Linked DNA regions of Stratiformator vulcanicus. The protein of the gene in region 2 binds, or shares a complex with, the protein of the main gene of each other region. Links are inferred from orthologs where the notes say so. Each region holds a gene or a part of one and is shown on either strand. Other genes may lie near its edges. The genes, in order: Pan189_RS08040, pnp and rny.

What was found.
Region 1: pnp (region 2) and Pan189_RS08040 share a complex: the UniProt entries of both Bacillus subtilis proteins name them as parts of the possible RNA degradosome complex. The link is inferred for Stratiformator vulcanicus from one-to-one orthologs.
Region 3: pnp (region 2) and rny share a complex: the UniProt entries of both Bacillus subtilis proteins name them as parts of the possible RNA degradosome complex. The link is inferred for Stratiformator vulcanicus from one-to-one orthologs.

What each region holds. Positions count from the first base shown.
Region 1 is NZ_CP036268.1:2,064,147-2,069,101, reverse strand. Bases 1,082-3,961 are described here. They hold Pan189_RS08040 (6-phosphofructokinase), read left to right. Parts: upstream 1,082-1,759; coding sequence 1,760-3,163; downstream 3,164-3,961. Other genes in these bases: Pan189_RS08035 (hypothetical protein), read right to left, coding at 3,341-3,961; rpmA (50S ribosomal protein L27), read left to right, coding at 1,231-1,485. Outside these bases: Pan189_RS08050 (hypothetical protein), read left to right, coding at 233-1,072; more of Pan189_RS08035, read right to left, coding at 3,962-4,955. UniProt on the Bacillus subtilis protein: Catalyzes the phosphorylation of D-fructose 6-phosphate to fructose 1,6-bisphosphate by ATP, the first committing step of glycolysis.
Region 2 is NZ_CP036268.1:273,589-278,570, reverse strand. What follows is about bases 672-3,578. They hold pnp (polyribonucleotide nucleotidyltransferase), read right to left. Parts: upstream 3,249-3,578; coding sequence 1,095-3,248; downstream 672-1,094. Other genes in these bases: rpsO (30S ribosomal protein S15), read right to left, coding at 3,422-3,578; Pan189_RS01080 (two-component system sensor histidine kinase NtrB), read right to left, coding at 672-1,004. Also shown: more of Pan189_RS01080, read right to left, coding at 285-671; more of rpsO, read right to left, coding at 3,579-3,691; Pan189_RS01065 (hypothetical protein), read right to left, coding at 3,982-4,251; Pan189_RS01060 (NfeD family protein), read right to left, coding at 4,288-4,982. UniProt on the Bacillus subtilis protein: Involved in mRNA degradation. Catalyzes the phosphorolysis of single-stranded polyribonucleotides processively in the 3'- to 5'-direction. Necessary for competence development in Bacillus subtilis.
Region 3 is NZ_CP036268.1:3,066,875-3,071,844, reverse strand. The notes cover bases 2,076-4,970. They hold rny (ribonuclease Y), read left to right. Parts: upstream 2,076-2,699; coding sequence 2,700-4,241; downstream 4,242-4,970. Other genes in these bases: hemG (protoporphyrinogen oxidase), read right to left, coding at 4,271-4,970. Also shown: Pan189_RS11970 (MFS transporter), read right to left, coding at 1-705; tRNA lysidine(34) synthetase TilS, read right to left, coding at 879-1,880. UniProt on the Bacillus subtilis protein: Endoribonuclease that initiates mRNA decay. Initiates the decay of all SAM-dependent riboswitches, such as yitJ riboswitch. Involved in processing of the gapA operon mRNA, it cleaves between cggR and gapA.

The DNA.
Region 1 (4,955 bases), 1.8 Mb from region 2 along the record:
GGCGGTTCGAATCGCCTTACACGGCGAACGCCCGATGCTTTCGCCCATCGATCACTCCGGTCTTACCGTATGTAACGGCAGAACTTGTTGCTCGCCGACGACATTAAGCGAGCAATCGTTGACCCCGAACGGCTCGGGCCGATACGTTATCAAAGGTCGCTTCCTAACGATCAGAGGATTCTGACCCTCACGACCCGAAGAAGCGACTCGATATTTTCACCTCGGGGTACCTATGGTTCGCAACCGTTTACGAGCAATCGCCGCAGTCGGTCTGACCGTCGTGGTCGGATCGCTGGCCGTTCCGACCGCGCAGGCGCAAGGGAACCAGCGTGGTTTCGCGGTCACGGCGGAACCGTCGGTCTCAGGCGAAGAGTTGACGACCCAAACCGACCTTTGGGTGCTCGAGGTCGACTTAAAGCCGGCCCGGCTGATTCGCGTCGGCATCACCGATCCGAAGTCGGGCGAGAAGACCGAAGAACTGATTTGGTATCTTGTTTATCGGGTGAAAAATCGAGCGCTGAAGACTCCGCCGGAAACGCCCGACCTTGATCCCGTCAACGTCTACGACGATCCGCCGGGTCCGTCGCTGATCATTCCTCGGTTTCTGCTCGTCACGCAGGATGGGGACGCCCCCGTTTCACACTTCGACGTGACTATTCCCGAAGCCCAAGCCGCGATCGAGCGGCGAGAGATGCGGGGCGATCTGAAGGACACGAAACTCAATAATTCCGTCTCGATCGTGCAACCGATTCCGAAACGGCTCGCCGAAGGCGAAAAGCCGGATCGTGACGACGTGATTTACGGGGTCGCCATGTGGCGCAACATCGATCCGGAAACCGACTTTTTCCGTGTCGCGCTCGAAGGGTTCTCGAACGGTTACCAAGAGATGAAGGGTCCCGGCGGGCAGCCGATGATCCTGCGACGGGTCTTGGTGCAAGACTTCTGGCGGCCCGGCGACCAATTTGAAGAAGAAGAGAAAGAATTTCAGTTCAAAGGCGGCCCGCGATGGCTCTACCTCCCCGACGAAGAATTGCGGCAGGAAGGCAAAGTCGATCTCGGGAGTGGGTCCTGAAGTTCAGCGCCGAACAGCCCGTGACTGATCGGACGTTCGGCTCCGTTCGGTCGCGATTGCTGAATTCGGTTGAAATTTCGCGAGAAGTCTGCGATTCTCCCCCGCTCGCCGCAGGGCATTCCTTTTGACGTTTTCAGCGATTTTCGGACGCGACGGCTATGGCACATAAAAAGGGACAGGGCTCGAGCCGGAACGGTCGGGATTCGAATGCCCAACGACGGGGCATCAAAAAGTTCGGCGGCCAATCGGTCATCGCCGGGAACATTATCGCCCGGCAGTGCGGCACGAAGTGGCATCCCGGCATGAACGTCGGCATGGGTCGCGACTACACGATTTTCGCCCTGTGCGACGGACACGTCTATTTCGACCGCAAAGGTCGGCGGATCAATGTTGAGCCGGTTGAGGTCGCTTAGGCCGACATTGCGGCTGCTCATCCGTTGCTCCCTCGTTTTCGCGTGAAATCGGTGATTCGCCGATTGAATTCCCCCGCAGCCAGTGGGTATTCTCCCTACTCACGGTGGCTCGCACGCAGTCCGCTCGCCCGCCCTCGATCCGCCGTCATGTTTCTCTCCGCTTTCCGTGCAATTGAGCGTGTGTAACGTCACTGTCGCGTCGTCGGCCAAATCGTTTTTGCGTTAGTTCGCGCTCGTCGCCTCAGTCAAATTACCCGCGGGATAGGTTCGAGCTATGCGACGTATCGGCGTCTTGACCGCGGGAGGCGATACGCCCGCGTTGAACGCGACCATTTACGGGGTCGTCGAACGGGCCAATCAACTCGGCGTCGAGGTTATCGGAATCATCAAAGGGTTCGGCGGAATGGTCGACCCGCGGATCCCGCACCTGCGGCTCAATCCGCTCCGAACGACGATTCCCGAATTGCGACCCGACATCGGCGGCACGATTCTCGGGGCCTCGCGGACCTATATCGACAAGAACGAAAAAGAGCTGCTCAAGGCGGTCGTGGCGCGGCTGCGTCGGCTCGGGATCGAAGGCATTATCTGCGTCGGCGGCGACGGCACGATCAACGGCCTGCAACCGATCTCCGACTTCATTCCCTGCGCGCTGGCCCCCAAGACGATCGACAACGATTTGGGCCTAAATTACATCGAAGAGCCGAACGACTGGGAACTCATCGAGACACCCGGCCACAAATCGAAGTATTCCCGCATTTACAGCCGGACCGAGCTCGAATTGGCCGACATCGTCAACTACGCCACGCCCGGTTACGCGACCGCCGTGTTTGTGGTTGCGCAGGCGATCGAACGGACCCGGACGACAGCCGAAAGTCACCGGCGAATCGCCATCGTCGAGGTGATGGGACGCGATTCAGGATACATCGCGCTCGGCTCAGCCTACGGCCAGCCCGACATCATCCTCGTTCCGGAAATCCCGATCGACATTGAGCGGCTCGAACGGCGCGTCCGTGAAATCTACGAGCTGCAAAAGCACGTGGTCATCGTGGTCGGTGAAGGCGTCCGGGACGAAGAAGGACATCAGCTCGGCGCGAAGTCGGCCAGCGTCGATCCGGCCGGCAACATTCAATTCACCGGAGCGAGCGAAGCGCTACAACAAATTCTGATTGAACGACTGGGCGACGGATACTTCCAGCACCGGCGACGACACGACAACGCCAAGCAGGCGATTTTCACGCGTAAAGTCGGTCACACGCAGCGGGGCGGACGCCCGATTATGTTCGACCGTTTTTACGCCACGCAGCTCGGCGGCAAAGCGACCGAATTACTGGTCCACGGTCGCAACAATCATATCGCGACGCTGCAGTACTCACCCGAGCACGGTTTCAAGCTCGACTCGATCGCGGCCAACAAACTGCGGGACCGCTGGGGCCAGATTCACGCCCGGACGCTCCATCCGTATCTGTACGACGAGAAGAAATTTCAGCCATCGAAATTCGGGCGGGCTTATCTCAAGCCGATCTTCACTCAGGCTCTCGGTCGCGACGACGTTGAACACCTGCTCAACGACGCGTTCAATCCGGGAAAGCTCTCGATGGTTTACCCCAGCGTAAACGTCGACATCCACAAACGGCTCGAGCACCTCGAAGCCGACGGCATCGATCCCGACCCCATCTGAGCTTCGCGGTTCGATACGCCAACGCCATCAATTCGACGGAGTCGCCGATCGGCCGAGTCGCGCACCGATTCCGCTAGAAGCGATTTCAATACCAGCCAGAGCCGATGGTCGATCAACCGGCAATTTTCCCGACGGCTTGCGCCTCGGGCTTGTATGTTGAGCGATTTGAAACCGCTATTAATGTTGAGCGCGGTTGGTTTCGACCTTTCCCGCCGTCCGCTCGATTCCCGGTTGAGTCGGCAAGCCAATCATTTCCTCTGATGTCGTATATCCGACAGGCACGACCTGCCGATTGGTTTGAACATCGCCGCGCGTTCGTCGCTGCAGCGAACCGGCGGCGATCATGTCTTTAAGAGCCTGCTTGAGTTCGGCTTGCTGATGCGCCGCGGGCCCGGCAACGGCGACGAGTTCGTCGATGCGGAAGTCTTCACCCTCGCGAATCAGCTTGACCGCGCCGCCGCTCGATGAGTCGCCGAATTTAACTTTGACGGCTTCGCTTCCGATCTCGAGGGAGGCCAAGGGTTGTTTCAGCAGGGCCGCCACCGTTTTCGCTTCGCGTGGCGTCGCTCGCATCTGCGACCAGACCAGGCGATTAAATTCCGACGAGCATGTCTGCCGCACCATGTTGAGATCGTCCTGCTCAACACCTCGGCAAAACACGATGACGGGCAACGTGTGTTCCAATGTTTGTTTGAGTGAACGGGGTCGGTTCTCGACGGCCAGTTGCACATCGTTGACGCGAACCGCGCCCCCCTGATCGATCAGGTGATAGGTCGCCGCCACGCCCCCGTGCATCACGAGGTACTCGGTGACCGGACCACGATAGATGACGCGGTCGACGATTGGCGCTGAGTTTCGGACTTCATCCAACGGAAGTCGGTCGAGATCACCCGGCTTGACGTATTTCCACACGCGCTCCCGGAAGTCGTACGTCGAGGTTTGCGACAGGAGCGACAAATCGCCATCCGCGAGTGCCCCGGCAAACAGCAGCATGACGGCGTCGCCGGTGAGTGCCGAGGAAAGTCGCCGCTCTTCTTGATCGTTGGGTGAGAACAGCGTGACTTCGGAGACGCGAAACTTTCGACCGGTTGAGGAGTCATCGGCGCCGACTAAATCCAAGGCGATGACGACGCGACCGCCATCGGTCTGCGCGACCAATTCCGCACTCTCGTCAAGAAGATCGAGTGCAATTCGACCACGAGCCGCAGCCGCTTCGTCGAGACTGACCTTCGAAAGGTCCGCCGACTTCAGGCAGTGATTGAAAAATCGATCCGTCGCCGTCGACTGCAAACCATCGAGGTCCGCCGCGGTATAGGCGTCGAAAAATGAGTTACCGACATCGAGTGCTAAGGCAGCCTGATTCAGCGAATTCAGATGCAGTTTTTTGTCACGATCTTCGAACGCGATTTCGTCGACCAACCAAGTCGCGTTCCCGTCGCGTTTGAGCGACAGCAGGACCCGGCCTCCGGGGCGAGTCATTGTGACGACCGCGACCCCATCATCAATGGACGCTTCGGGCGAGAGATTTCGCTTCGAGAAGCCGTGGAACATGCGGTGCGCGAGCGCTTCGCGTTGGGCTTCCGGCAGTGCAGCAAAGTTCGACGCCAACGGTTCGGCGAGGGCAGACGTATCGCGCCCGCCGTCTTTATCGGCCCACTCTTCAACGAAATTTGAGACCGCCAGCAGCAGGGTCATCTGTTCGGTCACGCTGCGGGTGCTGGTCACGCCCTCGTTCACCCGCCGCATGAAGACATCGTCGACAACCCATCGACCGCCATGCCCGGACCGTGCG
Region 2 (4,982 bases):
TGCCTGATCAGCAGGGAAATCTAAACGTGAGTGCTCTAGTCGCTTCGCGACCCGGACGATGTCCGGGCCACACTTGAATTGGGTAGGCGTTGATCCAATCTCCGAGTGGCACGGACACCGTCCGTGCGGCGCAGCCGCCAGAGCATGCAGCTGCCGACCACAATTAACATTGGACGCCGGACTGGCAGGGAGATCTCAACCTGAGTGCTCTTGTCGCTTCGCGACCCGGCCACAATTGGCCTGGCTACCCCTGTTGCATTGCCGGTCCGGCTGATGACTGCGTCTTAATCGCTTGTCGGTAACCACACGCGAAATCGAGTCCCTTTGCCCGGTTCGCTTTCGCACTCGATCGTGCCGCCGTGGGCGGCGACGATGCGGGCGACGGTCGGCAGGCCCAGCCCGCTGCCTTCGGGTTTGGTAGAAACGAACGGTTCGAACATCCGGTCGCGGGTCGCCTCGTCGATGCCGGGGCCGTTGTCGATCACGAATAATTCGATGCCATCCATGCCGAGCCGCGTGATGAGTTCCAACGTTCCCCCATCCGGCATCGCCTGAGAGGCGTTTAAAGCCAGATTCAGGAGCATCTGATTAATCAACGTCGGGTCGACTTCAACCGACGGCAGCGACTGGTCGAGGTGAGGCCGAAGATCAAGACCGGCCCGCTCGGCCCGCGGACGAAAGTATTCGACGAAGTCGCCCACCACCGAGCTGAGATCGCCCGGCTGCAATTGCGGCTGCCCGGCATGGGCGAAGTCGAGAAACGCCTTCAGAATATGATCGAGCTGACCACACTCGCCGCGAATTTTCTTAACCCGTTCCAGCAGCCGATGGTCACGCGAGTCGCCCGGCGGGCTCAGTTCTTCGGCGAGAATCTCGAGGTGCAGGCCCATTGTCGAGAGGGGATTTCGCAACTCATGGGCGAAACCTCCGGCGAGCGCCGCGATCTCGTGATAGCGAGATCGCAGCTCCTCGGTCGCGTCGACGGTCTTCTGCTCGGCAGCCACGGTATGCCCTCAAAACTCGGTCCGATCTTAATAACGAAATTAAGATCGACTTCGGATGAAGCGAGGCGCTTCCGTGCGAATCGGGAGGAATTATTCCTCCTCGTCGTCTCCGCCGTCGCCGTCCGACTCTTCTTCCATCACGGCCTTGCGAGACAGCTTCACGCGGTTTTGCTCATCGACCGCGATGACTTTGACACGCAGTTTATCGCCGACTTTGCAGATGTCGGTGACGTTCTTCACGAACCCGTCGGAGAGTTCGCTGATGTGACACAGCCCGTCTTTGCCCGGAGCGATTTCGACGAAGGCTCCGAAGTCTTTAATGCTGCTGACGGTGCCTTCGTAGATGCGGCCGACCTTAATTTCTTCGGTGAGGGCTTCAACACGGGCGAGGGCCGCCTCGGCTGCTTCGCCGTTGTTGGCGGCGATCGTGACAGTGCCGTCATCTTCAACGTCGAGCGTTGCGCCCGACTCTTCCTGAATGGCGCGAATGGTCTTGCCACCCGGGCCGATGAGCAGGCCGATCTTTTCGGGGTCGATCTTAATTTGCAGCAGCCGCGGGGCGAAGGAGGAGATTTCGCCGCGGGGCCGGCGAATCGCCGAGAGCATCACGCGAAGCAATTCGATGCGGGCCTTGCGGGCCTGCACGAGCGTGTCTTTGATGATCTGCTCGGAGATGCCGTCGATCTTAAGATCGAGCTGAATCCCGGTGATGCCCTTTTGCGTACCGGCGACCTTGAAGTCCATGTCGCCGAAGTGGTCTTCATCCCCCATGATGTCGGTCAGGAGGGTGTACTTGTCGTTCGACTCTTTCACGATTCCGATCGAGATACCCGCGACCGGCTGCAGAATCGGCACGCCGGCATCCATCAAACCGAGCGTGGCGGCACAGACGCTCGCCATCGAGCTGGAGCCGTTCGATTCGGTGATGTCAGAGATGCAGCGGATCGTGTAGGGAAATTTCTCGGCCTTCGGGATGACCGGAAAAACGCTGCGTTCGGCAAGAACGCCGTGCCCGATTTCCCGACGCCCCGGCCCACGGATAGGGCGAACTTCACCGACCGAATAGGACGGGAAGTAATAGTGCAGCATGAACCGCTCAGCCGATTCGCCGAACAAGCCATCGACGCGTTGTTGATCGCGTGAGGTGCCCAGCGTGACGGTCATCATCGATTGCGTTTCGCCGCGGGTGAACAGCGCCGACCCGTGCACGCGGGGCAGAAGGCTGACGCGACTGTCGACGGCGCGGAGGTCGTCCGGCGATCGGCCATCGAGACGTTTGCCTTCGAGCAACAGGTCACGCACGACCTTGGCTTCGAGCTTGTAGAAGGCTTCTTTGAACTGCGCCTTGGTGTTGCCGTCCGAGGTCTCTTCGGCATCTTCCGGGAAGAGTTCCGAAACGAGACCGTCTTTGATTTCCGAGACTTTGTCGGCCCGCTCCTGCTTGTTGCCGGAGGTCTTCGCCTCTTTCACCTTGTCGTACGCTTTCTCCTGCAGCGTACTGGTGAAAGGATTCTCAGGCGGCCCTTCGAACTTCGTCGGCTCAATTCCGACAGCCTTCATCAGGTCGAACTGCAATTCGCACAGTTCGACGCACGATTCGTGGGCGAACATGATCGCCTCGGCCATCTCCGCTTCGGGAAGCTGGTTGGCAAAGCCCTCGATCATCAAGACCGATTCTTTGCTGCCTGCGACGGTGAGATCGAGGTCGCTGCCCATCATCTCTTCGTGCGTCGGGAAGAGCACGAGTTCGCCGTCGACCCGTCCGACACGAACCGAGGAAATCGGCCCGCCGAACGGCACTTCTTCGGCAATCATCAAAGCGGTGCTGGCCCCGGTCGCACACAGCGGCGACGGGTCGTTCTCGCCATCCGACGAGAGCACGTTGGCCTGAACTTGAATCTCGTCTTTGTAACCTTTGGGGAACAGCGGACGCAGCGGCCGGTCGGTGACGCGGGCGGTCAGAATTTCTCGCGTGGTCGGGCGACCTTCGCGCTTCAGAAACCCACCAGCGAACTTACCTGCGGCAGCGAGACGCTCGCGATAATCGACCTGCAGGGGGAAGAAATCGATGCCCGGCCGCGGCGGGCCGTGCTGGGCGGCGACAAACAGGACGGTGTCGCCGAATTGAACGAGGACGGCACCACTGGCCTGCTTGGCGATCTCGCCGGTGGTCAGTTTGAAGGTGCGGCCGCCGATTTCACGTTCGACGGAGACGGGCTGCGGAAACGGGCTTTGATCACTCACGAATTTACTTTCTTCGCCGACAAACGCCGCCTCACCCCCGGGCAACACATTCTTCCGGGGTCACAATCAAAAGGCGGCGGGGGACAATGACAACCGACACGATCGCGATGCGCCGAGCGCATCGCGAACACAACAAAAAATCGACGCTCGCCCCAATGCCAGGCTCAAAGCCACTAGCGACGGAGCGAAAGGCTGTCGATCAGCGACCGGTACGTTTCCGGCGCGGTCCGGTGAAGATAATTGAGCAAGCGACGCCGGCGGCTGACCAATTGGAGCAAACCACGTCGGCTCGAATGGTCCTTCTGATGGGTCCGCAAATGTTCCGTCAGCGCCTTAATTCGGTGCGAAAGCACAGCGACCTGCACCTCAGACGAGCCCGTGTCGGACTCGCTCTGCCGGTACTCTCCGATCACTTCTTGTTTCTTTTCTCTGGTGATCGACATGCAAACCCTCTGAATTCGGCCGAACCCCGGCCACAACTTTTCCCAATTGTCTTCGCGTCAAGGCGGTACTGTAGCAACCACGACGTAAGATGCAACGCAACGGGGAGAACAGACGCTGGAGAGCGGGGGAGTCGGGGGAATTGGCGGCCCGGCAATGAATCGGCCGGGTGCCGACAGGCACAAGATGCTGCTCGAGCCGATTCCAAACAAAATCAGCCGTTCCCCTTACTCGGAAGGTTTTCGAACGGCATCTTGTCGCTGCGCGACCCGGCGGGCCACCCGTTTCGGACTTACCCGGCACCGATCAGGGGCGACAGGTCTTCGCCATCGATCTGCAAGCTGACGATTTTTGCGGAAGGTTCGGCTTGCTTCACCGCTGTGATCGCGATTTGCACCGCTTGTCCGAACGAAGTCGCCTCGACCGTACATCCGATTTCCGGTCGACTGTTCCTGATTCCAGGCGTCAGATCAAAGTCGCTCGATTCATACAAACGATCCGCAAAGTTGTCGGACATCACGTCGAATCCATCGACAATCAGGTCAAATGTGTAGGTATTCATTACACGCCCCCGACTCTCTCGCTCTCCCACCTCCCATCACGCCTCGCGCACAATCACGCGATTCCCTTCCACGCCGACGACCTCGACTTCGGCATCCGCGTCGATGTAGCCGCCGTCGCTGACCACGTCGACGTAGTCGCCTTCGATCAGGGCCTTTCCGCTTGGCCGCAGCGTCGTGGCGGCTTTGCCGGTGCGACCGATCAGCGACATCAGACTATCGGGGCCGACCGTGAGGCTCGGGTCGAGTCGCGGCTCGTTGACGTCGGCTAGTTCGGCACCGGGCGGAGCCAGAATCATAGCGCGGAACAGCGGGATGTGCGGCAGGAACCGACTCGTGACCATTCCTATGAGAATCGTCGTGGCGAGCGCCGCCCCGAGCCAGCCGACGTTGTTTGCCATTTGATTGAAGTCGGAGCCCGGTTCGATGTTGCCGAATGTCTGCGTCGCCATGACCAGCGATCCGAGAATGAGCAGTCCCCCCGACACCCCGAACACACCGAACCCGGGGATCACGAAAAATTCCATCGCCAGACACGCGATGCCGAGGCCGAACAGCACGACCTCCAACCAATCAGCCGTCCCTCCAAGGAACCGCGCCCAGAAGAACAGCGAGAAACACAGTGCCGACAGAATGCCCAGCAGCCCCGTTAGAAAGTGGAGCTCCAGATAAATGAGAATGATTCCAAGCCCGACCAACACCGCCATGGCGAAGTCGGTATTCAGAATAAAGA
Region 3 (4,970 bases), 2.8 Mb from region 2 along the record:
TCCGACAACGAGCGCTCCGCCGATCCCGAATTCTCGCAACATGTCGCGATAACTGACGCCAGCGGCGACTCGTTCACTCTCCGGGAAGCTCTGGCCGATCAGCATGATGAAGTAGATTAAGGTCGGCAGGCCGATGACCCCGACTTTGACGGCCCACGGAGTGACCGACTCAGCACCGGCGTCGTAGGCATCCACCCCCATGACGAACAGACCGGTGACGACCAGTCCGGCCGGCCAGCCCGCGTGTAAAATGTTGAGCCATTTTGTTTTGGCATCACTGAACATCGTCGCGACGACCGGATTGATGAACGCTTCGACCGATCCATTCGCCAGCGAGACGATCAGGCTGCCCCAGTAGAGCAACTGGAAACCGACTTCTTTGTCTTCAACGTAGTAGGCGGTGACCGCCATCACGGTCCACGTTAAATGCCCGATGAAGGCGACGATCATCGCCGTCTTGTAGCCGATGCGATCGATGAACAGGCTGAACCCGATGATGCTGACCGCGAACGGCCAGATACCGATCCCGGCGAGCCGACCGGTCTCGGCCGGATCGAGACTGAACTCGGCGGCCCAGACATTCAACAGGCTTAATCGCCCGACGAACGCGAATGACGTTGTAATTAGGGCGATAAAGCAGCCCCAAAACAGGACTTGGTTGTGGCTGGGTTTCGCGGCAGCGGTGCTGCTCCCTTCGGCGCTCACGGGGCAGTCTCCTCAGTGGATGGTCAAGGATGGATGAACAAGTTGTGTGGACCGTTGGAATCGACTCAAAACGTCGAATCGACTTGAATCGATTCCGGTGACGCGTGATCAACACCGATGGCGGAGCGCAGTCTAAACGTGCCGCATGTTGAAATCCAGAAACGTCGATGAGTTCATTCGTTGGAACTGCGAATGCGACGAATCGCGATGACTCGGTCGACGTGACGGCGGGCCTCGACGAGGTCGGGGAGCGAAACGGCGGTGCGATTGCCGACGGTCACGTCCGCCAGGGCCTCCCACTCCGCCTTGCCCATCCCGGCGCGGGGCCAATTCGATTCGTTCCACAACACCACCCATACCTCGCGAATCAGATGCCTTGGTAGCGAGGCGATCGGTCCGGTCGCAACGACAAGGCGATCGGCTTCCCGCATGATCAACGCGGTCCGTGACTTCTCGATCGCGATGCTTCGCAGGGCCGCTTGGGCCTCCGAGGCCGTTTGCCCAAGACGCAACAAACTCTCCTCGATTGCCGGATTGTACTGCTGCGTCAGGAGCGGGATGAGTTGATGACGCAGTCGATTCCGAGTGAATCGTTCGTCGCGATTCGTCGAATCGACGAGAAATTGCTGCTCGCAGCTCTCGAGATAACGCAGGACCTCTGCCTTGCTGACGTCCAGCATCGGTCGGAGCAACTGAATCTTCTCATTCAGCGGCCGCATCTCCGGCATTCCGCCGAGCCCCTCCAAACCGGTCCCCCGGACGATGTGATGCAAGATCGTCTCGACCTGATCGTTGCGTGTATGAGCGGTGGCGACCGTCGGCAAATCCAGTTCATCGGCGAGAGCAGTCAGGTTCTCATATCGCAGTCGGCGGGCCGACTCCTCAAGCGATCCGGCTTCGCTCGCCATCGCCTGCGGGACATCCGCCGTCCGAATGTGGCACGCGATGCCGAGGCGTCGACATTCGTCAGCGACCCATGCGGCATCCTCGGATGATTCAGAGCGAAGTCGATGATCGACATGCGCGGCAGTCGGTGCGCCGCCGTGACTTGTGGCGGCGATTTCCGCGAGTGCCCTCAGCAGCGCGATGCTGTCTGGGCCGCCGGAAACGGCAACGAGCAACTGACGAGGCGAGAGTTCGAACCGGGCTAAGCACCGGCGAACGGTATCAATCATTGACGAAATTTTCGGACATGTCGCGGGTCGGAAATGAATTCACCGGTCACGTACTCGGAATAAGCCGGTCGAAAACACGAACGAAACCCCGCTCATTCGTTGCAAGATGTGGCGGAATGGCCGCGTCGATTGAACCTTTCCGCATCGACGAATACCATCTGCCCACGGACGGAACGGAGCCAATCGCGGCTTCCGACCGTCCGGCGAACGTGTTCCGGTCGACCATGAAACGTCGTCCGGCGTTGGGCCATCATCGATGGGGCGACGGTGTTCGCGGATTCCGCAAGTTAACCGGCTATGCCCGAATGGTCACGATATTCCTTATCATCCTTGTCACTTTTCTGGTGGCATTTTGGGCAACTGTCGACGCAGCAGACAACCGATCAGAGCGAAATCCAAGTAAGGACCGTGAGATGTCTCATCGCCTTGCGGACCACTTCGCCACTGAGATCAATCGATTCGGCGAGACAACTCGAATTTGGATCACCGACCAACCTGCTGATCGACTTACGACGCCGACGCTTGCGATAGCTTCGTCCCGCAGAAATTCCGATTTCGCCGGACGGGTCCCGATCCGCTGATTCCTGCTCCCCTCGCCTGAGACCTCTCGTCGGTCCGCGGTTCTATTTGCCGGGGCATCCCGAATAGCAGCGTCTGCTTCAGCAGTCGGCTCGCCGTTCGGTAGGTAACGATCTATTCGGATTCCGCCCTTTTTCTTCGGCGGCATCTGAAGTACCTCCGCCAAACATTTTAACCTTTGCCGCACGACGTATTCCCTGACGGGGACAGTGCTCGACGCGGCGAAGTTTGAGGCCGCAGATGAATGATTATGTGATCGGCGCCATCGCGCTCGTCGTGGGCTGTTTGCTGGGATTTTTCTTCGACCGGCTCCGTCGCGGGGCTGCCTATAAGGATCGCGACGCGATTCTCGCCGATGCCGAGCGGGAAGGCCAAAATTTGCTCAAGTCGAAAGAGCTTGAGGCCAAAGAGCTTCTGCTGAAGCGTCGCGAAGAGGCGGAAAAAGAACTCGATCAGGATCGCGACGAGCTCCGCCGACAGGAGAAACGCCTCGATAAACGTGAGGCGATGCTTGATGAATCGCAGGAGGCGTACCTCAAAAAAGAACGGATGCTCGAAACGCAGCAGAAGAAGATTTCCGATCGCGGCAAGGCGATGGATAGCCGGCAGAAAGAACTCGATCGCGTGCTGCGGGAAGAGCAGGACCTGCTGCACAAGATCAGCGAACTCGACAAGCCCAAGGCGACCGAGTTGCTCTTGGATCGGCTGGACAAGCAATTGCGGGACGAGACGGGCGCTTTGCTGTTGAAGCATCAGTCGGAAATTAAAGAGCAATGCGATCAGCAGGCCCGAGAAATCATCGGCATGGCGGTCCAGCGTTACGCCGCGCCGCACACATCCGAAACGACAGTCTCAACGGTCGACATCCCCAGCGACGAGATGAAAGGCCGCATTATCGGTCGCGAGGGGCGAAACATTCGCGCCTTCGAGAAAGCGACCGGAGTCGATGTCGTGGTCGACGATACACCGGGGGTCGTGGTGGTCTCCGCCTTCGACAGCGTCCGCCGGGAGATCGGCAAACTCGCGTTGCAAAAGTTAATCGAAGATGGCCGCATTCACCCGACGCGGATCGAAGAGGTCGTCGAAGAGACGCAGAAAGAAATGGACGCCCACATTCGCAAGATGGGAATCGAGGCCTCACAGGAAGCCGGCCTGACCGGGCTGCACGAAAAGATTCTTGACCTGATGGGGCGACTGCAGTTCCGGACCAGTTACAGCCAGAACGTGCGGCGGCACTCGATCGAAGTCGCTCACCTGACCGGCCTGATGGCCGAGCAACTCGGACTCGACGGTGATATGGCCCGCCGTTGTGGATTCTTACATGACATCGGCAAAGCGGCCGATCACGAGATGGAAGGCGGGCACCCCGCCGTCGGTGCCGAACTTCTGAAGCGATATGGCGAAGGCGACGAGGTCGTTCACGCCGCCCGCGGACATCACGACGACATTCGGCCGGAGTATATCTTCACCGTGCTCGTCGCCGCGGCCGATGCGGTCTCGGCAGCGCGGCCCGGCGCGCGGCGCGAGACCTTGGAGAAATACGTTCGCCGACTCGAAGAGTTGGAAGCGCTCGCCAACGGTTTCCCCGGCGTCGACCACTGCTACGCGGTGCAGGCGGGGCGTGAGATTCGAATCGTCGTCGACGCGACCGCCGTTAATGATCGCGAGGCCGCGAAGATGAGCAAAGAAATTGCCGATGCGATCGAACAGACGCTGACATACCCCGGCGAAATTAAAGTCTCGGTTCTGCGTGAGACTCGAAGCATTGAATTCGCGCGCTGATTCAGTATGTCGGGTTACGACCGGTCTGTTTAAATTGCGTTCAGAATCTTCATCGCGGCTTGCTCGGCGTTCTCGACGACGTCGGGCAGCCCCACGCCGCGATAGGCGTTCCCTGCCACGGCGAGGGTCGGGAAGTCGGCGAGTCTGAGATCAATCTGATCGACACGTTCGCAGTGGCCGAGGTTGTATTGCGGCATCGCCTGATCCCATCGCACGACGCGCGACAGGAGAGGTTCCGCCCGCAATCCGAAAATCGCATCGAGTTCGTGCAGCGTGATGTGGAGCAGCTCTTCATTGCTGTTCTTTAAGATTTCCGGATGCATTGCGCCGCCAAGAAATGTTCGCAGCAGGATCGTGCCCTCCGGCGCGCGGCCCGGAAACTTGCGCGATGTGTAAGAGATCGCAAGCGGTTTGCGGTGTTCCAAGGATGGTATCACGAGGCCGAAGGCGTCCATCGGGTTATTGATATCTTCAAGTCGATGGCACGTCACCACCACCGCGCTCGACGCATATTCGATCCCGTCGAGCAGATCGGCCGTCTTTTCATCGATCTGCCTTAATAGCTTGGCCGTTGTTTGAGCCGATGCCGCCATTAAGACGCCATCAAACGTTTCTGCCGGGGCGTTTTCGGTCGAGATAATATAACCGTCTTCGGTGTGATCGATTCCTTGGATCGGTGTCGACGTTTTAATTATCGCCCGGTCAGCAACTTGTTCAGCCAGTCGTCCG